DNA from 2 places in the Serratia sp. 2723 genome. Region 1 is predicted to be linked to the other one. Evidence: riboswitches for the same ligand, from Rfam matches in the RefSeq annotation. Region 1 holds a riboswitch; the other holds the start of a gene.
The links. A riboswitch is a leader RNA that binds a small molecule or an ion and turns the genes downstream of it on or off. The one in region 1 is predicted to bind cobalamin.
Positions count from the first base shown of each region.

Region 2: it holds a riboswitch for cobalamin, as region 1 does, so the genes downstream of both, btuB (TonB-dependent vitamin B12 receptor BtuB) here and ABIE29_RS17765 (cobyrinate a,c-diamide synthase) in region 1, are expected to answer to the same signal.

Region 1 covers NZ_JBNDIN010000012.1:91,515-105,918, forward strand. Annotated here, with positions in the region: gene ABIE29_RS17690 (ATP-binding cassette domain-containing protein) at 1-544, opposite strand, end outside; gene ABIE29_RS17695 (energy-coupling factor ABC transporter transmembrane protein) at 544-1,221, opposite strand; gene ABIE29_RS17700 (energy-coupling factor ABC transporter substrate-binding protein) at 1,208-1,489, opposite strand; gene cbiM (cobalt ECF transporter S component CbiM) at 1,491-2,222, opposite strand; gene ABIE29_RS17710 (cobalt-factor II C(20)-methyltransferase) at 2,226-2,939, opposite strand; gene cbiK (sirohydrochlorin cobaltochelatase) at 2,936-3,733, opposite strand; gene ABIE29_RS17720 (cobalt-precorrin-6A reductase) at 3,730-4,521, opposite strand; gene ABIE29_RS17725 (precorrin-3B C(17)-methyltransferase) at 4,518-5,243, opposite strand; gene cbiG (cobalt-precorrin 5A hydrolase) at 5,243-6,298, opposite strand; gene ABIE29_RS17735 (cobalt-precorrin-4 methyltransferase) at 6,279-7,058, opposite strand; gene ABIE29_RS17740 (decarboxylating cobalt-precorrin-6B (C(15))-methyltransferase) at 7,051-7,620, opposite strand; gene ABIE29_RS17745 (cobalt-precorrin-7 (C(5))-methyltransferase) at 7,610-8,215, opposite strand; gene cbiD (cobalt-precorrin-5B (C(1))-methyltransferase CbiD) at 8,212-9,351, opposite strand; gene ABIE29_RS17755 (cobalt-precorrin-8 methylmutase) at 9,348-9,980, opposite strand; gene cbiB (adenosylcobinamide-phosphate synthase CbiB) at 9,992-10,948, opposite strand; gene ABIE29_RS17765 (cobyrinate a,c-diamide synthase) at 10,945-12,327, opposite strand; cobalamin riboswitch at 12,437-12,629, opposite strand; gene cobD (threonine-phosphate decarboxylase CobD) at 12,931-14,004, shown strand; gene ABIE29_RS17775 (hypothetical protein) at 14,079-14,404, opposite strand, start outside.
Region 2 covers NZ_JBNDIN010000011.1:168,820-178,176, forward strand. Annotated here, with positions in the region: gene ABIE29_RS17175 (dihydrolipoyl dehydrogenase) at 1-1,208, opposite strand, end outside; gene ABIE29_RS17180 (glutathione peroxidase) at 1,340-2,071, opposite strand; gene oxyR (DNA-binding transcriptional regulator OxyR) at 2,225-3,142, shown strand; gene sthA (Si-specific NAD(P)(+) transhydrogenase) at 3,125-4,522, opposite strand; gene fabR (HTH-type transcriptional repressor FabR) at 4,738-5,370, shown strand; gene ABIE29_RS17200 (YijD family membrane protein) at 5,384-5,746, shown strand; gene trmA (tRNA (uridine(54)-C5)-methyltransferase TrmA) at 5,869-6,969, opposite strand; cobalamin riboswitch at 7,093-7,305, shown strand; gene btuB (TonB-dependent vitamin B12 receptor BtuB) at 7,380-9,260, shown strand; gene murI (glutamate racemase) at 9,205-9,357, shown strand, end outside.

The DNA.
Region 1 (14,404 bases):
TGCGTTCGATAATGGCGATCATCTGTTGTCTGCCAGAGGGATCCAGCCCGGCGGTGGGCTCATCCAGCAATAGGTAATCCGCCTCCATCACCAACGCACCGGCAATCGCCACCCGTTTTTTCTGGCCGTGGCTTAAGTGTTGGATAGCTTTATGCCGAAAGCCCTGCGCATCCACCAGCGTCAGCGCCCGATCGACCCGCTGGGCGATCAATGCCTTATCCAGGCCAAGATTATGCAGGCTGAACGCGATATCGCTGTCGATATCGGTATAAAATATTTGCTGCTCCGGATCCTGAAACACGGTGGCGACCCGTTGGCGCAGTGCCCGCAGGCTGCCTTTGTCGTAGCGCAGTGGCTCCCCTTGCCATAACACCGCGCCCTGCTGCGGACGCAGTATACCGGTCAAATTCATCAACAGCGTCGATTTACCGCAGCCGTTGGCCCCCAGCAGACCGGTTACGGCATGCTGGCTAAAATCCAGAGTCAGATCCTGTAGCACCGCTTCGTCTTGATAGCTGAAGCACAATTGTCGGGTAGTCAGCATTACAGGTGGAATTCCCCTTGGTAGAGTTTGGTATCCAGCGCAATCACCATTTGCTGATAGCGGATCATCACGCGGGTAAACAACATGCTCACCAGCAGTGCCGTCGAGCGATAGCTGCTCGCCAGCGAGATATAACCAAAACGCAGCGACTGGGCGCGATGGATCGCCGCCGCCTCTTCGGCAAAGATAAAGATAAACCGCCAGGTCAGCAGGATCTGTTCGGTCAGCAGCCGTGGCACATGGCAACGTTTCAGCAGTTGGATCAGTTGAGGAAAGGGCGTGTTCAACATAAACCAGAAGGTGGCAGCCAAGGCCGCCAGGCTGCGCCATAGTGTCTGATTGGCGGTCTGTAACCCGAGCCTGTCGATGCCGAACCACCAGTTTCCCAGTTGCACTCCCCACCACAGACTATCCGGCTGGCGGGCTAGCGAAACCATAATGGTCAGTACGCCGATCAGCAGAAACGACAGCGGGATCGCCAGCCAGCGCAAATAACGCAGCGGGCCAATGCGCAGCAGGTAACAGGTCGATACCGCTATGGTCAGCAACAACAGCGCCTGATAGAGCGGCGGCAACACCATGGCCAACAGTAAAAACAGGCCGTAGAGCCGCAGTTTTACCATCGGCTCCCGTTGTCGCCAGCGGCTTTGTTCGCTAAGCCGATCAATCCCCAGCAGGCTCACGGCGTTTACCCCGATAGTAGCCCAAAATATAGAAGATCACCGCCGTCCCCAACGAGCCTTGCAGGGTGAACAGCAGGCTCTCGATCTCACCGCTGGCGGGTTCATACAGCGGCGTAAACCACGGCGTATACTCCGGGGCGGTTTGCTGGATCAGGGCTTCGGCCTCGCCGTCGGAGCCGCCATACTCGCCGCCGTGGTCGATAAAGAACGGCAGGATAACCAGGGCGATCACCATCGCCAACAGGATTAGGGTCTTTTTCATCTCAATGCCCCGCTGCCGGTATGATCCGGCGTTTGGTTAACTGGTCATAGATCATTACCGTCAACAGCCCTTCGGCAATGGCGATCGGGATCTGTGTCAGGCAGAACACCCCCATAAATTTCACGCTGGAGCCGAAGACGCCAAACTGTGGGTCCGGGAAGGCCATTCCCAGTTGGATCGAGGTCACAAAATAGGTGGCCAGATCGGCAATGGTCGCACACAGGAAGACGGCCACGTCCCGCCGCACCCCGGATTTGCACGCCAGTTGCCACACCAGATAGCCCACCACCGGACCAATCACCGCCATCGACATACCGTTAGCGCCCAGCGTAGTCAAGCCACCGTGGGCCAGCAACAGCGCCTGGAACAGCAGTACAATCGCCCCCAGCACCGCCACGACGCCGGGGCCGAACAGGATCACCGCCAGCCCGACGCCGGTTGGGTGGGAGCAGCTACCGGTAACCGAAGGGATCTTCAGCGCCGAAAGCACAAAGATAAACGCCGCGCACAGCGCCAGTAACACCTTCTGGTTGCTGTCGTCGCTGACGATCTGCTTCAGCCGCCGTATGCCGACATACAGGCAGGGTAAAAACAGCAGCCACCAGGCCATCGCCCAGAGCGGCGGTAAAAAACCTTCCATGATATGCATGGCAAACGCGTCTTGTGGCAGCGCCATCATCAGCAGCGCGAATGCCAACCCCAGCAGCGAGAGCTTCCCGGTTTGTGTTTCCATCTGTTACTCCTTCGTGAGCCAATGTTTGTTCACTATCACGGTAGAGAAATAGGGTAACGGCAGATCGGCAGCAACCTGATCCAGCCGCCGCCAGCACTGTTCCCCAGGCAAGGAAGCCTCCGCCATCAGCACCGCGTGCTCGAACAGATTCAGGCGAGCCAGCAGCGACTGCACCAGCGGCAGACGGCCATACACCTTCATCAACACCACGCTGTCGTGCGTCAGCAAAGCCTGTTCCAGCTCGGCCTCTGGCGCAGTACAAGACATCACGGCCAACGACTGCGATTCCATGGCTAATGGCAACGCCGCACGGGCAGCAATCGCCGCAAACGAGGTGACGCCCGGTACAATCTCCAGCCATTCCGGGCGGCCAAGACGCGCCAGCAGAAACACCCAGGTGCTGAATAACATGGCGTCGCCCAGGGTGATAAATCCCACCCGCTTCCCTTGCGCAACCTCCGCCTCAAGCTGTTGGGCGATGTCATCCCACACTGCCTTTTTTTCACTGTCATTGGCGCTCATCGGGAAGTGGCAGGTGCGGATCTCGGTGTGCGGCAGCAGATATTCCCGCACGATCGATAACGCCAGGCTATCTCCCCCTTTACGACCGGCTGGAGCATACAAAACATCCAGCGTCCCCAGCAGCCGGGCGGCGCGCACGGTGATCAGATCGCTGGCCCCAGGGCCAACGCCCATGGCATACAGTTTTCCGCTCATTCCACCACCTCCAGCTCACTCTGGCGCAGCGCCGCGGCAAGATGATCGGCAAACATCTGGCGGATCAACGGATTCTCGCCTAATCCTTGCAGCCAGCTTTGGGTCTCGATGCCGGCCGCCGTAATTTGCGAGTTCCAGGAATCCGGCTCATCCGAGGCCATATCATTGATGGCATGATCGCCAGCCACCAGCATCAGCGGCATCAGATGCACCTTGCGTACCCGCTGTTGCTGCAAACGGGCAATCACCCCGTCCACTTCCGGATAGCTTTCAACCGCCCCCACCAAGGCCGGAAAGTTCTGCTCCGTCATCAGATGGTCAAGGCAGGCATAGGCAGAAAACGAGTGATGGCTGGCCCCGTGCCCCATAAACACTACGCGCTCGTCGGCGGCCAGCGGCGGCATCTGCCCGCGTAACGCCAGCAGCAGTTGTTGATAGTCTTCATAGCCGGTGAGCAACGGCTTGCCCAGCACCAACCGCTGGAACAGGTGACCGCAGGCGCGCACCTGGCTCGCCACTTTTTCATACTCATCGCCGTTAATAATGTGCAGCGATTGGATGGCGACATCCTGATAGCCTTCAGCCGCCAAACGACACAATGCCTGTTGCGGATTGTCGATCGACAAATCATCGCGTTGACGCAGCTTGCGGATAATCATTTCAGAGGTAAAGGCGCGAAACAGGTCGCGGTCGCCATTGCTGGCGGCCAACCGCTGTTCACAGGCTTCGATATTTTTTTGCCGGGTACTCTCGTAACTGGTGCCAAAACTGATCACCAACAGCGCTTTCTTCATTCTGTTTCTCCTTGTGATTGTTGCCAGCCAGACAGCCGCTGGGCGAAGGCTTGTAGCGAATTGACCTGTTCGCCCCAGCCTTCACTTGCCAACGGCTGCGGACGGCGCACGACAATGCAGGGAATGTTCAAAGCCAGGCTCGGTTCGACCTTTTGCAGATAACCGCCTTCATTCCCGGACTCTTTGGTGATCACCACGTCCGGCTGGCAAAACTCATACAGCGCACGATTGAACTGCGCGCTGAACGGGCCGCGCAGAGCGATAATGTTGTCCACGCCCAGGCCCAGCGCTTCGCACTGCGCCAGCACCTCGGCGGTGGGCAACACCCGCACCAGCAGCACTTTTTCTGGCAACCCATGCCGGTAATCCGCCAACTGTTTGCTGCCGGTGGTCAACAGCACCCTCGGCCCCAGGGTTTGGGCCAATCGGCAGGCCTGGGCAACATCATCAACCTTGTGCAATAACGGATGGGATAACCGATCGATTTCGCTGGGCCGTTGGTAGCGGGTCAGCCGCACGCCTTGCCGATGGCAGGCCGCCAGCACGTTCTCGCTCAACGCCGTTGCGTAGGGATGAGAAGCATCGATCACCCAGCGGATAGCGTGCCGTTGCAAATAGTTTGCGATCTCGTCGCTATCCATGCGCCCGACCACCACCGCGCCGAGAATGTTGCCCGCCAGTTGCCGCCCTGCCTCACTGGCCACCGACAGGCTATAGCGCTCCCCCGCTTCATCGAGCAGTTGGCAGATTGCGCGGGCATCGCTGGTACCGCCGAAAATATGGATCACAGGGCATAGCCTCTTGGGGTGATCATCAGCCCGTTGCGGCAATAGGTGGTATGGTTGCCCACGATCACCAGGCTGGTCATATCTACCGGAGTGAAGTCCATCTCACCGAGCGTCGTCAGCCATTTCTCCTGTTTTTTACGCCCCGCCGCTTTCACCACGCCAACCGGAGTAGCGAGGGACTTATGCGGTTTCATCAGTTCGAAGGCGCGGGCCAGATGCCCTTCCCGGCCACGGCTGCGTGGGTTGTAGAAGCAGATCACAAAGTCGGCCTGCGCGGCGGCAATAATGCGCTTTTCGATCACCGGCCATGGGGTCAGCAGATCGCTCAGGCTGATATGGCAGAAATCATGCATCAGCGGTGCCCCCAGCAAAGAGGCCGCAGCGATGCTCGCCGTGATCCCCGCCACCAGTTTCACCTCCAGATCCAGTTGCTGCTGGCCTACCAGCTCCAGCACTAGCCCGGCCATGCCGTAGATCCCGGCATCACCGCTGCTGATCAAGGCGACCTTATGGCCAGCCAGAGCCAGATCGATCGCCGTCTGACAACGTTCAATCTCCTTGCACATACCGGTTTTGATCACCTGTTTATCCCCGGTCAGGGACTTCACCAGATGGGTATAGGTTTTGTATCCAACGATGATCTCTGCTTCACGGATCGCCTCAATGGCGTCCTGGGTCATCATCGTTTCACTGCCCGGCCCAATGCCGATTACGCTTAACATCAATGTGACACTCCCAATGTCATGGTGATCCCTTGCTCACGCAGGGTGTCACCAACCAGTTTTCCTGCGCTCATCAGCCAGGCCACCGGCTGTGAAACGCTACCGACACCGACCGTGGCGCGCACAAACTCGGAGGCAGGAAAACGCCGTTCGTGCTGGCGCAGCTCGTCGCTACTGAACAGTTCGAAGGGTACCCGCCGCTCTTGCGCCAGCTGCTGCAAGGCGGGTTCGTCCTTTTTCAGCATGACGCTGCCGATCGCCCGCAGCGCCAAAGGGTCGAAATCATTGGCGGCCAACTGCCGTTCCAAAAGCTGATTCAGCAGCGCCAACGAGGTTCCCCGGCGGCAACCGATGCCCACCACCACCCGACGCGGCACCAGCTTGTATACCGGCAGCGGTAGCTCAGGTAAGCGATCGCGCAGGCTGACACAGACCAACGCATCCAGCTCTGGCAGCGCCCCCAGCTCGGTAGCCGCGACAAACCCCCGGGTATCGCAACGCGCCTGCTCATCGCGCAAAGGTTCATCCCACCATAGTCCGACCCGCTGCCCACTCACCAGCAGCTGATTAACGGTTTTCACCGCCAGGCGAAAATCCGACATCTCGGCGTCTAACTGCGCCGCCAGCGTATCCAGCGCGGCCATCTGATTGACATCGGTGGCAGTGGTGATCACCGGATCGGCCCCCAACAGCCCCGCCAGCCTCAGCGTCAGGGCATTCGCCCCGCCCACGTGACCAGACAGCAGGCTGATCGCATGCTGCCCACGTTCGTCGATCACCACCACCGCCGGATCGGTCAGCTTGTCCTGGATCAGCGGGGCGATCACCCGCACCGTCAGGCCCGTCGAACCGATCACTACCAGCGCCGAATAGCGGCTGAACGCTTCACGCAGCGTCGCACCAAAGCTGCCGTTAAACGGTATAAAGCCGGGGGCCAGCAGCTTCTCGCTGGTAAAACAGCTGAGTGGCAGTTGCGCCTGCAAACGTTGCGCCAAGCGCACACCGTTCGGCGTCAGGCAAAAAACCGCGATGGATTCAGGCTTGGCGATATTCATGGCTGAACCCTGCATCGTAGAGGCGGGAATAGTGGTATTCCTCCCCCAGAAAAGCACCTACCAGGATCAGCGCCGTTTTGCGGATGGCGGCATCGCGTACCTGCTGGGCAATATCCGTCAGCGTGCCACGCACCGTTTGGCTTTCTTTCCAGGTAGCCTTATAGACCACCGCAACCGGTGTCTGTGGGGGATAGCCACCGGCGAGCAGTTGTTCCACCACCCGATCCATTTCCTGCACGGAAAGGAAAATCGCCATCGAGGTCTGGTGGGCGGCAAAGGAGGCCAACTGCTCCAGCGGCGGCATCGGCGTACGCCCTGCAATACGGGTGATGATCAGGCTTTGCGCCACCTCGGGAACGGTATATTCCACCCCCAATTGGGCAGCTGCGCCAAGGAAGGCGCTCACGCCCGGCACCGAAACAAAACCAATGCCCTGCTCCCCCAGCACCTCGCCCTGTTCACGAATCGAGCCGTACAGCGAGAGGTCGCCGGTTTGCAGCCGGACCACCAGCTTGCCAGCGCGAACGCCGTCCACCATCAGCGCGATAATTTGCTCCAGCGTCAGCCCCGCGCTGTCGTGCAGTTCGGCCTGGGGTTGGCAATACTCCAGCAGCTCGGTATTAATCAGCGAGCCAGCGTAGATCACCACCTGAGCCTGTTGCAGCAGCCGGTAACCCTTCAGGGTGATCAATTCACGATCCCCCGGCCCCGCGCCGACAAACCAGACTTTCTGCGTGTCCCACTGGGGTTGTTCAGACATCGTTACCTTCCTTGTAGCAAGAAATGAGATAGGTCGGATTGTTGGGTTTGAAGTAGTGGCCGCTGCCCAACGGCGTCAGGGCCGAGTACAGGATCTGTTCCCCGGCTATCGCCGACACACCGCGTGTTTGCAGGCAGGCCAGCGCCTCGCTGAGGTTGTTGAGTAAGATAAACGTCAGTACCAGGCGGCCACCGGGATGCAAGCGCGCCAACGCCCAATCGATTAGCTCCGTCAGTTGCCCACCGCTGCCACCGATAAACACGGCATCGGCCTTGGCCTCCAGAGCCATAGGAGCCGTTCCGGCCACCACGGTGACGTTTTCACACCCCAGCCGCTGGCGGTTTTCCGCAATCAGCTCCAACGCCGCCGGGTTACGTTCAATTGCGGTGACCTGCAAAGCCGGGAAACGCAGCGCCGCCTCCAAGGCAACACTGCCGGTGCCAGCGCCGATGTCGATCAGGTGCCGCGCGTTGGCCAGCTCCAACCGTTCCAACGCCAATAGCCGTACCGCTTCTTTGGTCATTGGCACCCGCAGGCCACGTAAAAAAACGTCATCTTTCATTGAGGATCACCACTGCGTTGATGTCATAGCGCTGCGCCACCGCCTCGGGCTGCAGGCAATAAATGCGTTCCGTGGGCAGCGAGAGGTTTTCACCGATAATCAGGCGGCGCGTCAAACCGCGCTGCAAGATGGCCTCTGCGATAGCTCGCGGCCCGATGATGGCGTCTGTCACCATCGCCACCTTGTCGTGCTGCAACAGCCAGTCAAAATCCGGCGTACGGCCATGGCTGCTGGTGAGATAGATATCGTTCATGTCCAAGGGGATTTGCGCGCACAGATACTGGATGGCGCTGATCCCGGGAATAATGCGCAGCTCGGCGGGGGAGAAATGCGCAGCCAGCCACTTGCCGATGCCGTACAGCAGCGGATCGCCAGAGGCCAGCACCACGATGTGCCGCTGCGCCATTGATTGACGTAGCCAGGCCAGCAGTCCGGCCAGATCGGCATCCAGACGCCGGGTTTTATGCTGTGAAGTCGCGAAGGTATCCAGATGACGAGCGCCCGCCACCAGCACCTCGGCGGCGGCAATAACCGCCTGCGCCTCTAACGTCAGGAAGTGGCTCTCGCCGGGGCCGACGCCCACCACGGTGATCATCGCATCGCCTCCACAATCTCCTGCAATGGCCGGTTACAACCCAGGATCTGTTGGTCAAACGAGAACAGGATAGCGTCGCAGCCGGGGGGATGGGTGCTAAAGCGCAGCATCTCCTGCACCCGCTGGCATATGCGTTGTGCAATACGCGGGAACACCCCCTGCCAACCCTGTTCGCTAATCAGTTCCAACGCCGCCTCCGTGGTATTGCATTGCTCCACCTGCCGCAGCAGCTCAACGGGAGCCCCCATCAGTGCCAGATGGGCGATCAGAGTTTCCATTCGCCCATCGGCAATATGGCTGTGGGTGTGAAAGATCCCTGCCGCAACCTTGATCAGCTTTCCTGGGTGGCCAACCAGCAACACCTGGCGAAATCCCAGCCGCACCGTTTCCTGCAGCATGTAGCCGACAAAATTACTCATGGTTACCACCTGCTGCCCGTCCAGGCCCAACTGCTCGCGTACGAAGCGTTCTCCGTGGTTGCCCGGCACCAGGATCACCCGGTCTTGCCCTGCCGCCCGCTTCATCTCCAGTTCGAGCGCCAGCGAACGTTTCCAGCTCTCTTCCGACATCGGGGTGACAATCCCGGTAGTGCCGATAATCGAAATCCCCCCGAGGATCCCTAAGCGACCGTTGTAGGTTTTGCGGGCGCGTTCGATACCTTCCGGAGCAAAAATCTCGACCAGTGCCCCCCTCAGTGGGCCGATCGCTTCCCGTACGGCGGCCTCGATGGTTTGACGCGGAGTACGGTTAATGGCCGCGCTGCCTACTGGCAGGCCAATCCCTTTACGGGTAACGGTACCAACGCCTTCACCCCCCTGTAGCAGGATCTGCTGATGATCTTGCGTCAGGCTGACGCGGGCATAGATCAACATGCCGTGCGTGGCATCCACGTCGTCACCACCGTCTTTGCGGATCGCCGCCGTAGCCTGCTGCCCTTCAATCAACGGCTGTTCCACATTCAGATTGAGCGTCACGCCTGAAGGCGTCACGATCGAAACCTGATGGATAATCTGCTGGCGCAACACCATCAGCGCAGCCACCTTCGCTGCCGCCGTGGCACAAGAGCCGGTGGTATAGCCTTTGCGATAACGCTTGCCGTGGTGCCAAACGCTGTCTTGCGGCCCTACCTCATTCATCTCCCCTCCCACAGGTGATACAGCGTGGCATTGATAATAGCGGCGGCAACGTTACTGCCGCCTTTACGCCCACAGGCAACGATACTGGGCAGACCGCTGTTTTTCAGCGCAGCCTTGGATTCCGCAGCCCCAACAAACCCCACCGGCACGCCGATGACCGCCGTCGGCTCGGCCTGCTGTTCCAACAACCGGAACAGCGCGGTAGGCGCATTGCCAAACACAAACAGTTTTTCCCCGCTTTCCGCCAGCGCGATATCCACGGCGGCCATTGAGCGCGTGATCCCCTGAGCCTTGGCTGCCGCAACCACCCGTGGATCGCTGATATAGCAGCGGCATTCGCATCCCAGCTTTTGCAGCAGGGTTTTGTTGATGCCGGATAGCGCCATCGTGGTGTCGGTATACAGCGTGCAGCCACGGCGTAGCCCATCGATCAGCGCCTGCATCACCTGTGGCGAAAACCAGAGAATATCCAGCCAATCAAAATCGGCGGTGGTGTGGATCACCCGTTTGATCACCGCTTCCTGCCAGGCATCGCTAAAGCGGTAGTCTGGCCGTTCGTTGGCGATGATCTCACTGATTATCTGGAAACTTTGCTGTTCAATACGTTGTGGTTGTTTGAGGTAGTCCATGATTGTCCCTTTCAAGCGCCAAGCCACAGCAGGCGCAATGCTGCAAACAGTAGCAGTGCCAACAGCGAGGCCGTCATCATCAGACGCGTGCTGCGGGGAATATCTGCCAGAGCGATCTCCCGGCACGCCTCACCGATCCACGGTTTTTCGACCCGCTGACCAAAATAGTCATTGGGGCCGCCAAGCCGCACTCCCAGCGCCCCGGCCACCGTGGCCTCCGACCAGGCGCAGTTGGGGCTGGTATGCTGATAGCGATCGCGCCAGCCAATACGCAGCGCCTGGCGACAGTCCAAACCGTTCAAGCGGGCCGCACAGCTCAACAGCAGCCAACTGAGCCTGGCCGGTAGCCAGTTGGCGAGGTCATCCATCCGCGCCGAGACATAGCCGATAGCACGGTATTTCGGCGTTTTATAGCCCACCATCGAGTCGAGGGTGTTGACCGCTTTATACGCCATCGCCAGCGGTGCTCCACCGAGCAGCAAGAAGAACAGCGGCGCAATCACGCCATCCACGCTGTTTTCCGCCACCGTTTCCACCACCGCCCGGGTGATTTGCGGCTCTTCCAGCTGCGAGGTGTCGCGCCCGACAATCCACGACAGCTTGCGGCGGCTCTGCGCGATATCGGCACTTTGCAACGCCTGGTGAACCTCCATCGCCGCCCGTTCCAGGCAGCGTCCGGCAAGCAAGGTATAAATCAGCCAGACTTCCGCCAGCCAGCCCAACCACGGATGGATAGACCCCATCAGCGTTAAAAAGCCCCAACTGACCAGCCAGACCAGCCCGACAACGGCCAGCCATAGCGCTCCGCCACCAAACTTGAGAGCCTGCTCGCCATGGCATACCCGGCGGATAGCCCGTTGCAGTAAGGCGATCAGGTTGCCGATCCAGCGCACCGGATGCGGCCAGTGCGGCGGATCGCCGAGCAGGCTGTCGAGCAGATAGGCAACGAACCAGGCCAGCAGCGTCATAGCGCACGCCTCGCGGCCATCAGCCAGCGATCGAGCAAGCTGGGCCGCTGGGCAAAATGTACGTGCAGGTAGCTGGCCTGAGTCTGTTCAAGCTGGTATCCCCCTTGCCAACGCTGAACGGCTACCCCGTCGCGCCATTTGGCACAGTCAAACACCGGGGTCAGTGCAGTGGTAAAGTCGGAATAGTGAAACTCATGGCCAAGCAGCATTTCGCCACGGGCCGCCAACAGGGTGTCGCTACGCGCTTGCCACTGGCAATAGCCGAAACGGGTCAGGCTGCTGCCCATATGGCTCTCCCCTGGCAGGATACCGCTCATCCGGTGGCGTACTCCGGCGCTGTCGGTCAAGCCGTTGCCGAGGTACATCAGACCACCGCACTCGGCATACATCGGGATTTGCTGACGGTGGGCCCGCTGCAATGCGCTATGCATGTTAACGTTGGCTGCCAACCGGGCCGCATGCACCTCGGGATAGCCGCCGCCCAGGTAGAGCATCTGGCAATCGGGCAAACGGCGATCGTGCAGCGGGCTGAAACGTTGGATGCGCACGCCCGCCTGCTCGAGCAGATCGAGGTTATCCGGATAGTAGAAATTGAAGGCTTCATCTTCCGCCAGCGCCAAGGTCAGTCCTTGCGCTAACGCGGGATCGGGTAGCCGCGGTGGCTCACCAGCCGGTGGCGACGTACAGGCGCTCAATGCCAACAGGCGATCGATATCGATAAACGCCTCAACCTGCTGTGCCAACAGCTGCCAGCGCCGATCGTCCGCCAGGTTTTCCTGGGCGGGCACCAACCCCAGATGACGGGATGGCAAAGCCACCTCTTCCAGCACCGGCAAGCGCCCCAACACCGGCACCCCGCAATAGCGCTCGATGGCCTGACGGATCAGTTGGTAATGCGTTTCTGAGTTGACCCGGTTGACGATCACGCCAGCCAGTTTTAATGCGGGATCAAACTGACGAAAACCGAGCACGGTCGCGGCCACCGAGGTCGAGACGGCTTTGCCATCGACCAGCAGGATCACCGGGCAGTCCAGTTGTTTGGCCATCGCCGCGCTGCTGCAATAGTTCGGATCGATGCCGTAACCGTCGTACAGCCCCATCACGCCCTCGATCACCGCCACATCGGCGTGGCGCATATGCTGGTTGTATAAACCATTGAGCGTAGCGGCAGGCAGCATAAAGGCATCCAGATTGCGTGAGGTCACGCCGCTGACTGCGCTATGCCAGCCGGTATCCAGATAGTCGGGGCCGACCTTGAAGGGTTGCACGCGCAGGCCACGCTGTTGTAACGCACGCAACAGGCCCAGCGTCAACGTGGTCTTGCCACAGCCGCTGCCGGTACCCGCGATAAGTACTGCCTTGTTGCCCGTTGATTGCATAAAAAAATCCCGGCCTGACGGTCGGGATTTTGGGCGTCAAAAAGATACGGCCGTGCAGCGCCAGTGGCCGCACGTATCCAATGACAACCCACTTCCCACCGAAGGAGTTGAATGTTCCAACCAACTGGCCGGTCTTCTGGCTTAGCGTCATCCTCATCCACTCCTTCCCAATCCGTAGATCAGTGGTCACAGTGAACTCGTCGGCATCACAGCAGCGGGGGCTGCGGGGGAGTTACACCCCCTTCCCAATCACAACCTGAGTCTCGTCAAGTTGCAGGTTATCCAGTTGGCAATAATCGTTTTAATGCTGTTAACAATATGCCGAATATACGCCAGTTAATTGATAAAAAAAGATCAAGTTTATTGCCCGCCATAAAAATAGCGGCATTCCAGAGAGTTCATTGATCTCAGACAATTAGCGTTGTCTTTATTGCACCGTTCGCCTGCGTCACTTCATATTTTTGAGATAAAAACGGCATCGTGGTCAATGGCAAGACACTGTAAAAAATCCAACACTGCACATAGACTTCAATGACGACGATTAACCGCCAATCCCTCGGCAATGTTATTCTGCACGCAGACTTGAAATGGGGGATAGTAAACGTGAGTGAACATGGTGGTAACGTACTGGAAATGGCGTTGCAAACCGGCCTGGATCCGGCCGAGATCATTGATTTCAGCGCCAATATCAATCCATTGGGCATGCCCGCCAGCCTGAAGGCGGCGATTATCGAGCATCTGACCAGCGCCGAATGCTATCCCGATGTCGAATACCGGCGTCTGCATGCGGCATTGGCGCGGGTTCATCACTGCCTGCCAGAAAATATCATGGCTGGCAACGGAGCCACCGAGCTGATTTACGCCATCGTCAATCGGCTGCGCCCCCGCACAGCGCTGCTCCTTACACCGGGGTTTGCCGAATATCGCCGGGCTTTGCAGCGGATTGACTGCCACATCGCAGACTTCCCGCTGGATGAAGCCGGTGGTTTTCAACCCGATGAACGGTTATTGCAGGTGCTGGCCGAGCGCCAGCCGGACTGTCTGTTCCTGGCCACCCCCAACAACCCCACCGGGCTGATGCCAGACCCCGCACTGTTGCAGGCCATTCTCGCCTGTTGTCGCCAGCACAATATTGCGTTGATCGTTGATGAAGCCTTTATCGATTTTCTGCCGGATACTCCCGGGCTGATCCCACAAATGGCAGAGTATTCCCGCCTCTATATCCTGCGTTCGTTGACCAAGTTCTTCGCCATTCCCGGGCTGCGGCTCGGCTATCTGGTCAGCAGCGATCGCGCTGCTCTGCAACAGATGAAGCAGTTGCGCGAACCCTGGACCATCAATGCCTATGCAGCACTGGCCGGTGAAGTGATCCTCGACGATCGCGACTACATCCAGCAAACTCACCAATGGCTGGCAGAGCAGCGAGCGTGGCTGTTTGACGCGCTGGCAGCCTTGCCACAATTGCGTATCTGGCCAGGAGCGGCGAACTATATTTTCCTGCGCTGCCTGCGCCCTGGCTGCGATCTGCAACAGGCGCTATTGCAGCACTGCATCCTGATCCGCCACTGTGCCAACTACCCCGGCCTTTCTGCCGACTATTATCGGGTGGCGATCAAGAGCGAAGCGGCCAACCGTAAACTGGTCGCAGCGCTACAACAGGTGCTGACAGATGGCTGAGGCGAAATGCCCCGCCTGCAATTGCTCCACGGCGGCGTACGTTGAGAGCCGCTGCATGGCGGCTCTGTTGGCGATCACGGCAGCGTGGCCATCTCATACATCAGGCCATCGCTATTGCCCAACTCTCGATAATAGTATTCCTGGGTTGAAAAGCGGAACAGGCGGTTACGCCAGCGATCAAACTGCACGCTATAGTAATAGCTATCAGGCAGTTTTTTCATTCTGAACCAGTGCTGGCCACCATCGGTAGAAACGGTCATATGCCGCGGATCGTTGAACGCTTTCTCCATCATCAACAGATTATTGCCCGCATACAGCTTACCTAAGCTCTTTCCGCCGGTTTCCAACAGCGGTTGCAGCGTGCCATCATCCAGCAACCGGTTCAGGCTATAACGCTGCC
Region 2 (9,357 bases), on a different contig from region 1:
TAGACGTGCAAGATGCCTTTATTACGCAACATCACCCGCGAACGGCCCTGGTTTTCGAACGACACGGCGCCAACTTCAAAGCAACCACAGGCGCTGAATTTCTGGTTCAGTTCACGGAAGGTCGAGCCGACCATGGCGATTTGCGGGTCTGAGAACACCACGGAAATCGCACTGCGGCGCAGGCCTGGCGTCACTTCCGGGAAGCTGCCCGCGTTGTGCCCGGCAATACGAGCCTGATCGCTGGCTTCGTGCAGCAGCGGTAACTGGTTGCTGGCATCTCCGGCAATGAAAATATGCGGCACGCTGGTTTGCATGGTTAAGCGATCGGCCTGTGGCACGCCTTTGGCATCCAGCACCAGAGTGGTATTTTCCAACCCCAGCTTGTCGACGTTCGGGCGGCGGCCAGTGGCAGCCAGCATGTAATCCACCATCATTTCCTGCGCTTGGCCGTGCAGATCCTGGTAGCGGATAAACACTTTGTCGCCTTCGCGCTGCATGATGTCCACTTTGACATCCGGGTCGAGATAAAACTCTTCGCCCAGCGTTTTAGCGGCATATTCCCGCACTATGCTGTCGGTCAACGGGCCAACCGCGCCGCCAACGCCGAATACTTTGGTGGCAACGCCAAGGCGATGGAGTGCCTGGCCCAGTTCCAGTCCGATCACTCCTGGGCCAAATACCGCGACGGACTGCGGCAAATCATCCCAGTTAAATACATCGTCATTGACGATCAGGCGATCGCCCAGATCGTTCCACGGCGCAGGCCAGCTAGGGCGGGAACCGGTGGCGATCACGATACGCTGCGCGACGATGCGCGTATGCTCGTCAACCTGCAAGGTGTTGTCGTCAATGAAGCGGGCATAGCCCTGAATTTTATCTGCGGCCGGGATGCTATCGACCCCTTCCAGCACAAATCCGACAAAGCGATCGCGCTCGCGTTTGACGCGATCCATCACTTCACGGCCATTGATGGTGGTTTTTCCCGCAGGATGGATGCCAAACCCTGGAGCCCGTTCGATCTGGTGCACCGCTTCTGCCGCAGCAATCAGCAATTTGGAAGGCATACAGCCAACACGAGCACAGGTGGTGCCAAAAGGTCCGCCCTCAATCATCACCACGCTCGGGGTAGAAAGTTTTGCTGCGCGGTAAGCGCCTAGACCGGCTGTGCCGCCGCCAATAACGGCGACGTCGACATTCAACAGTTTCATATCCGCTCCTGAAGGGAATAAAAAAGGGCGGGTTAGCACCCGCCAAAAGTCACATTACTTCTATTCCGTTGGTTTTTCAGGCGACAGATTGTTGAACTGCGCCTGAGACTCATCGGGTTTATTTTTATCATTCAAGCGGACAGGAAGTTTTCCAGGTCGTCGCTACCACCGATGTGGCGACCACCGATAAACACCTGTGGCACGGTAGCGCGGCCGCTGACAGCGCGCAGGCTGACCGTGGTCGCGTCTTGGCCCAAGACGATTTCTTCATATTGGATCCCGCGCTCTTGCAGCATTTGTTTGGCTTTGGCGCAGAATGGGCAGCCCGGCTTGGTGAACAGGGAGACCGATTCCTGCACTTTGAATTCCGGTGCCAGGTATTTCAGCATGGTGTCGGCGTCAGAGACTTCAAACGGGTCGCCCGGCTTGTTTGGCTCGACGAACATTTTTTCTACTACGCCGTTACGCACCAGCATGGAGTAGCGCCATGAACGTGGGCCAAAGCCCAGATCGGCTTTCTCAACCAGCATGTTCATGCCCTTGGTGAATTCACCGTTGCCGTCCGGCACGAAGGTAATATTTTCGGCGTGTTGGTCCGCTTTCCAGGCGTTCATCACAAAGGTGTCATTCACCGAGACGCACAGGATGCTGTCAACGCCGTGTTGCTTGAACACGCTGGACAGTTCGTTATAGCGCGGCAAATGGCTGGATGAGCAGGTTGGGGTGAACGCACCCGGCAAGGAGAACAGGATCACGGTTTTGTCTTTGAACAGGTCATCCGTGGTGACATCGATCCATTGGTCGCCCTGGCGAGTATGGAAGGTAACCTGAGGGACTTTTTTGCCTTCTTGACTGGTAAACATGAATTAACCCCTTAATTAGGAAAATGAATTTTTTATGTTGGCGCCGTTGCGCTTCGTTGGGGGACATTATTCACTGAGGGGCTTGATAGTTCTAATCACTCGTTGCTATCTTATCTATCGCCATGAGCTATCATGGCCAGGAGGGAAACAACAATGAATATTCGTGATTTAGAGTATCTGGTCGCCTTGGCCGAGCATCGCCATTTCCGGCGCGCTGCCGACTCGTGCCATGTCAGCCAACCTACATTGAGTGGGCAGATCCGCAAGCTGGAAGACGAGTTGGGCGTAATGCTGCTTGAGAGGACCAGCCGTAAGGTGCTTTTCACGCAGGCGGGCTTACTGCTGGTGGAGCAGGCGCGCACCGTGCTACGTGAAGTCAAAGTCTTGAAGGAAATGGCCAGCCAGCAGGGGGAGGCGATGTCCGGGCCGTTGCATATCGGCCTGATCCCTACCGTGGGGCCATATCTGCTACCACAGATTATACCGACGCTGCATAAATCCTTTCCCAAGTTGGAAATGTATCTGCACGAAGCACAGACCCATCAACTGCTGGCACAGCTGGACAGCGGCAAGTTGGACTGCGCCATTCTTGCCCTGGTGAAAGAGACCGAAGCCTTTATCGAAGTGCCCCTGTTCGATGAGCCGATGCAATTGGCGGTCTATTCCGACCATCCGTGGGCGCAGCGCGACCGCGTGGCGATGGCCGATTTGGCGGGCGAAAAACTGCTGATGCTGGAAGATGGCCACTGTTTACGCGATCAGGCGCTGGGCTTTTGCTTCCAGGCCGGTGCGGATGAGGATACCCACTTCCGCGCGACCAGTCTGGAAACGCTGCGTAATATGGTTGCCGCAGGCAGTGGGATTACGCTGTTGCCCGCCTTGGCAGTACCGCGTGAGCGCGAGCGTGACGGCGTCTGCTATCTGGAGTGCTACAAACCGGAACCGAAACGCACCATTGCTCTGGTATATCGCCCCGGCTCCCCGCTACGTAGCCGCTATGAGCAGTTGGCCGAGGCTATTCGCGAACACATGCAGAACTACCTGGACGCGAACTTAAAACAGGCGGTTTAAGCCGTTTAGCGCTGCCACACGGTAGGCTTCTGCCATGGTCGGATAGTTGAAGGTGGTATTGACGAAATACTCGATGGTATTGCCTTCCCCTTTCTGTTCCATGATCGCCTGACCGATGTGAATGATCTCTGCCGCACGCTCACCAAAGCAGTGGATCCCCAGGATCTGCAAGGTATCGCGGTGGAACAGGATCTTCAGACTACCCACGTTCATGCCGGCAATCTGCGCCCGAGCCAGGTGTTTGAACTGGGCGCGGCCCACTTCATAGGGCACTTTCATCGCCGTCAGTTCCTGCTCGGTTTTGCCGACGGAGCTGATTTCCGGAATGGTGTAAATGCCCGTTGGAATGTCTTCGATCAGATGCCCGCTGGCTTCCCCAGAGGAGATGGCCTGAGCGGCGATGCGGCCCTGGTCATAAGCGGCAGACGCCAGGCTCGGATAGCCGATCACGTCACCCACGGCATAAATGTGGGCCACGGCGGTCTGATACATGCTGTTGACCTTCAGCAGGCCACGGCTGTCTGATTCCAGACCCACGTTTTCCAGGCCAAGCGCATCGGTGTTGCCAGTACGGCCATTGGCGTACAGCAGGCAATCGGCCTTCACTTTCTTGCCGGATTTCAGGTGCACAATCACGCCGTCATCGGTGCCCTCAATCTTCTCGAACTCTTCATTGTGGCGGATCACCACGCCGTTATTCCAGAAGTGATAAGACAGAGAGTCTGACATTTCCTGATCGAGGAACGCCAGCAGCCGATCGCGGGTGTTGATCAAGTCCACCTTCACGTTCAAACCACGGAAGATAGAGGCATATTCGCAGCCAATCACCCCGGCACCGTAGATAATCACGTGGCGTGGCTCGTGGTTCAGCTCCAGGATGGAGTCGCTGTCATAAATGCGCGAGTGGTTAAAATCAACGCCGTTCGGATGATAAGGGCGCGAACCACAGGCGATCACGATATGGTCGGCGCGGATGGTATCCTGCGTGCCATCCATATAGCTGACGCTGACGGTGTTGGCGTCGATAAATTTGGCGTTACCGGCGAACAGCTTGCATTGGTTACGCTCGTAGAACCCTTGGCGCATGCGCGTTTGCTGGTTAATCACGCTGTCGGCGTGGCGTAAAATGTCAGGGAAGGTGGCACTAAGGGTACGGGAGTTATTGTAAAGCGGGTTCTGGTTGAATTCGATAATGCGGCTGACGGCGTGGCGGAGGGCTTTTGAGGGGATGGTTCCCCAGTGAGTACAGCCGCCGCCCACGTTATTGTACCGTTCGATCACAGCCACGCGGGCACCTTGTTTCACCAGACCCATGGCTGCGCCTTCACCACCAGGGCCGGAGCCGATGATAATGGCATCAAATTGATAGTGTTGTTGCATGTAGGAGAGACCTGTTCTTATACAAATTTACAACGGTATCTTAACATCATAGCGCTGCGTGCCCAATTACCATTAGCCTTTTTGTGGCAAAGCACAATCGGTGTGGCCTGGAACTGTGACAAAGCGCGTTTGTATCAATGCTGTTGCGAGAAATTTGTTATATTGCCTGTTCCGCGGCGTTAGACTGAAAGAAGGGAAGTTATCCGGATATGCAAATGGGCGTCAGAGCACAACAAAAAGAACGCACTCGTCGTTCCCTCATTGAGGCGGCTTTCAGCCAACTGAGTGCCGAGCGCAGCTTTGCTAGCCTGAGCCTGCGTGAAGTCTCACGAGAGGCGGGCATCGCGCCCACGTCGTTCTATCGCCATTTTCGCGATGTGGATGAGCTGGGGCTCACCATGGTTGACGAAAGCGGCCTGATGCTGCGCCAACTGATGCGCCAGGCACGCCAGCGTATTGCCAAGGGTGGCAGCGTGATCCGCACGTCGGTGTCGACCTTTATGGAGTTTATCGGCAATAATCCCAACGCCTTTCGGCTGTTGCTGCGTGAACGTTCCGGCACCTCGGCTGCGTTTCGTGCGGCGGTAGCACGGGAAATCCAACATTTTATCGCCGAACTGGCAGATTATCTTGAGCTGGAAAACCATATGCCGCGCAGCTTTATCGAAGCGCAGGCAGAAGCAATGGTGACAATTGTGTTCAGTGCGGGTGCGGAAGCGCTGGATATTGATATTGAACAACGGCGGCAGTTGGAAGAAAGGTTAGTGTTGCAATTGCGGATGATCTCCAAAGGAGCCTATTACTGGTATCGCCGCGAGCAAGAAAAAGCATCTGTATCCCACGTATAACAAGGTGAAAGTCATGGAAAAACTAAGCCGTGAGAATGGTACTTTACTGCTGGCGTTGATTGCCGGCCTGTCCGTAAACGGTTCCTTTGCCGCGCTGTTCAGCTCGGTGGTGTCGTTTTCAGCCTTCCCGTTGATTGCTTTGGTGTTGGCGGTATATTGCCTGCATCAACGTTACCTGAACCAGCCAATGCCGGATGGCATGCCAAAACTGGCGGCCGGTTGCTTCCTGTTGGGCATCCTGGGATATAGCGCGATCGTGCGTGCGGAATATCCGCAGATCGGCTCGAACTTCCTGCCCTCGATTGTTTGCGTGGTGCTGGTGTTCTGGCTTGGTTTCCAGTTAAGGAAACGCAATACTGCCACCGTCCAGCATTAAAAATGGTTTCATCGGGAAAGGGCACTCTGCGGAGTGCCTTTTTTGTTTTTGACGTTGCCTATTATCTGCGGATATTCCGCAACTGACTCGCGGGGTCAGTTCACATGCTGCGCCCGTCTAGATCAGCGGCGTTCGAGCAGTACGCCACATTCCATATGATGGGTATAAGGGAACTGATCGAACAGTGCCAGGCGGGTTATATCATGCGTGCTGTGCAGGGTGTTAAGATTGGCGCACAGGGTCTCTGGGTTGCAGGAGATGTAAAGGATGCGTGGGTAGGTCTGCACCATCTTCACCGTTTCCTCATCCAGCCCGCTGCGCGGTGGATCGACGAAAATCGTCTCACAGTTATAGCTGCTCAGATCGATCCCTTTTAACCGGTTGAACTCGCGAGCGCCGTTCATAGCCTGGGTAAAATCCTCCGCCGCCATGCGGATAATCTGCACGTTGTCGATATTATTGGCCGCGATGTTGTACTGCGCCGCCGCCACCGAAGGTTTGGCAATTTCAGTGGCTAACACCCGCTCGAAGTTGCGGGCCAGGGCCAGCGAGAAGTTGCCGTTACCGCAATACAGCTCCAGCAGATCCCCTTTTGAACCTTGGGTCACATCCAGTGCCCATTCCAGCATTTGCACGTTCATCGCCGCGTTAGGCTGGGTGAAGCTGTTTTCTACCTGGCGATAAATCATTTCGCGGCCAGCGACCGGCAGGACTTCGTCGACGTAATCCTGATCCAGCATGATTTTCATCTTCGAGGCGCGCCCAATCAGCTGCACATCGAAGCCGTCTGCGCGTAACGCGTCACGCAGCGCAGTGGCCTCTTGTTGCCATTGTTCGTCCAGCTTGCGGTGATACAGCAGCGAGGCAATGATTTTACCGCTCTGCGTGGAAAGATAATCGATCTGGAACAGCTTGTGGCGTAGCGCCGGATTGGGCTTGAGGGCCACCATCAGGGCGCTCATCAGGCGGTTAATCAGCTCGCTGGCCGCCGGGAAGCTATCGACACGGATACGCTGCTTGGTCTGCTGATCGAACATGATGTGGTACATATCGTCCTCATCATGCCAGATGCGGAATTCCGCACGCATCCGGTAGTGGCTGACTGGCGAGCGAAACACTTCCGGCTCGGGCGCCGTGAACGGTGACATCATGCTCTTCAGACGGGCTGTTTTCTCCGCCAGTTGGTCGTCATAGCGTTCAATGGGCAAGTTCTCGGGCGTCATGGTTTCTCTCGTCAGGCAAATTGGATCAGCGGGGATTGTAGGGAATCAGCCCGTGAAGTCCAGTTTTGTTGTGGTACTAATTTGAAACACTGTTGGCAATCTAGACATCCATTTTCATTGATTGTAGCATTGCCGTCCGGTCTCAAGCAGCGAGTGAAAAGGGAATCCAGTGCAAATCTGGAGCTGACGCGCAGCGGTATGGGGAAGTCACGGCGATAGCGTTTAAATGACGCAGACACTGTCCACTGCAGGATGGGAAGTCATCGCCCGGTGCGGGTTGCCACAGGCAATCGGTAAATCCCAAGCCCGAAAACCTACCGGTGTACGTCGCAATATCCATAGCCGTCGCGAACTACCGGCCATGGCCCTGCGGCATCCCCAATGAAGTTTGGATGCTTTTTTTAATGACAATGATAAAAAATACACTGCTGGCGGTGGTCTCCTCCGTGACGGCATTTTCTGGATGGGCGCAAGATAACACCACGGCTAAAAGCAGCGATGACCTGGTGGTTACCGCCAATCGCTTCCCACAACCGGTCTCTTCCGTATTGGCACCTGCCGATGTGGTGACCCGCGAAGATATCGATCGCTGGCAGGCCAAAAGCCTCAATGATGTGATGCGCCGTTTGCCGGGCGTGGATATTTCTCAGTACGGCGGCATGGGGCAGGGGTCATCCATCTCGGTACGCGGCACCGAGGCTCGCCACGTATTAGTGTTGATCGACGGTGTGCCATTGTCCCGCCTGGGGATCACTAATGGCGTCAACTTTAACCAGGTCCCGCTGGCGCTGGTGCAGCGTGTAGAGTTTGTCCGTGGGCCACGCTCGGCCATTTATGGCTCTGGTGCCATCGGCGGGGTCATCAACATCATTACCCAGACGGATAAAGAAGGCGGCAAAGTTCAGGCGGGTATCGGCTCAAATGGCTATCAGCAGTATGACGGTGCCGTGCGCCAGCGTTTTGACAATACTATCGCTACCGTTGCGGGCAGCTATCAAATGACCAACGGCTTTAATGTGCAGCCGGGCTCGCCTTATTCGGTCGACAGCGATCGCGATGGTTTCCGCAATAAAAGCTTCTGGGGAGGGTTAGAGCAGCAGTTCAATCAGAACTTCTCTGGCTTTGTGCGTGGTTATGGCTACACCAACAACGCCGACTATGACGTTGGCAGCGTTCCTTTCAGCCCGAAATACAGTAATGATGAAGACCGCCTGTATAGCCATACCTATGATATGGGGCTGCGTTTCCTGTCCGGTGCCTTCTCTTCTCAACTGACTGGCAGCTACCAGAAACAGAAACAGTACAACTACAGCAGCCAGAATGGCCGTTATGGCATCAGCACCACGCTGGATGATATGGATCAGCGTAACCTGCAATGGGGCAATACCTATGCTTTCGAGCACGGTAGCGTCACCGCCGGTGCCGATTTCCAGCAACAGCGCCTGACCTCTTCCGATAGCGTCGTCGGCGACACTTATAAAAGAGACAACACGGGCCTGTACCTGAGTGGCCAGCAGCAGTTTGGCCGCGTGACGCTGGAAGCCTCTGGGCGTGAAGATAATGACGAAGACTTTGGCTGGCACGGCACTTGGCAGACCGCGGCAGGTTGGGAGTTTGTTGATGGCTATCGAGCCACCTTGTCTTATGGCACGGGTTTCCTGACGCCATCACTGGGCCAGCAATATGGCTCAAAACGCTTTGGTATTGATTCCAACAGCAACCTCAAGCCGGAAGAGTCCAAACAGTGGGAAATAGGTCTGGAAGGTTTGACCGGGCCGTTGGATTGGCGTCTGTCTGCTTACCATTACAAAATCCAGAACCTGATCAACTATGATTCTGACCCGGTGACCTATCAGGGGCAGTATTACAATGTGGACAAGGCAACGATTAAAGGCGTGGAATGGACGGGTAGCTTTGATACCTGGATGTTCACCCACCGTTTGACGCTGCAATATATCGATCCGCGTAATGACCAGACCGATGAGGTGTTGGCGCGCCGTTCGAAACGTCAGGCCAAATATCAGCTGGATTGGACGATGTTCAACCTGGACATGGATATCTCGTATCAGTACTACGGCAAGCGCTACGACAATATCTCTTCTACTTATAACCCTGAGCAGCGCGTATTGCCGAGTTACAGCACGGTCGACGTGAGCGCCTCATATCCAATAACCTCTCAGCTGACAGTTCGTGGTAGAATTGCCAACCTGTTTGATAAAGATTATGAGACGGCTTATGGCTATGCTACCCCAGGAAGAGAGTACTACCTCACTGGCAGCTATACCTTCTAACGCCACTGCGGCTCCTCGCCCGACGGCGCTGGTTTTTGATTCCGGCGTCGGCGGGTTGTCAGTGTTTCAGGAGGTTCGGCAACTGCTGCCGGATCTC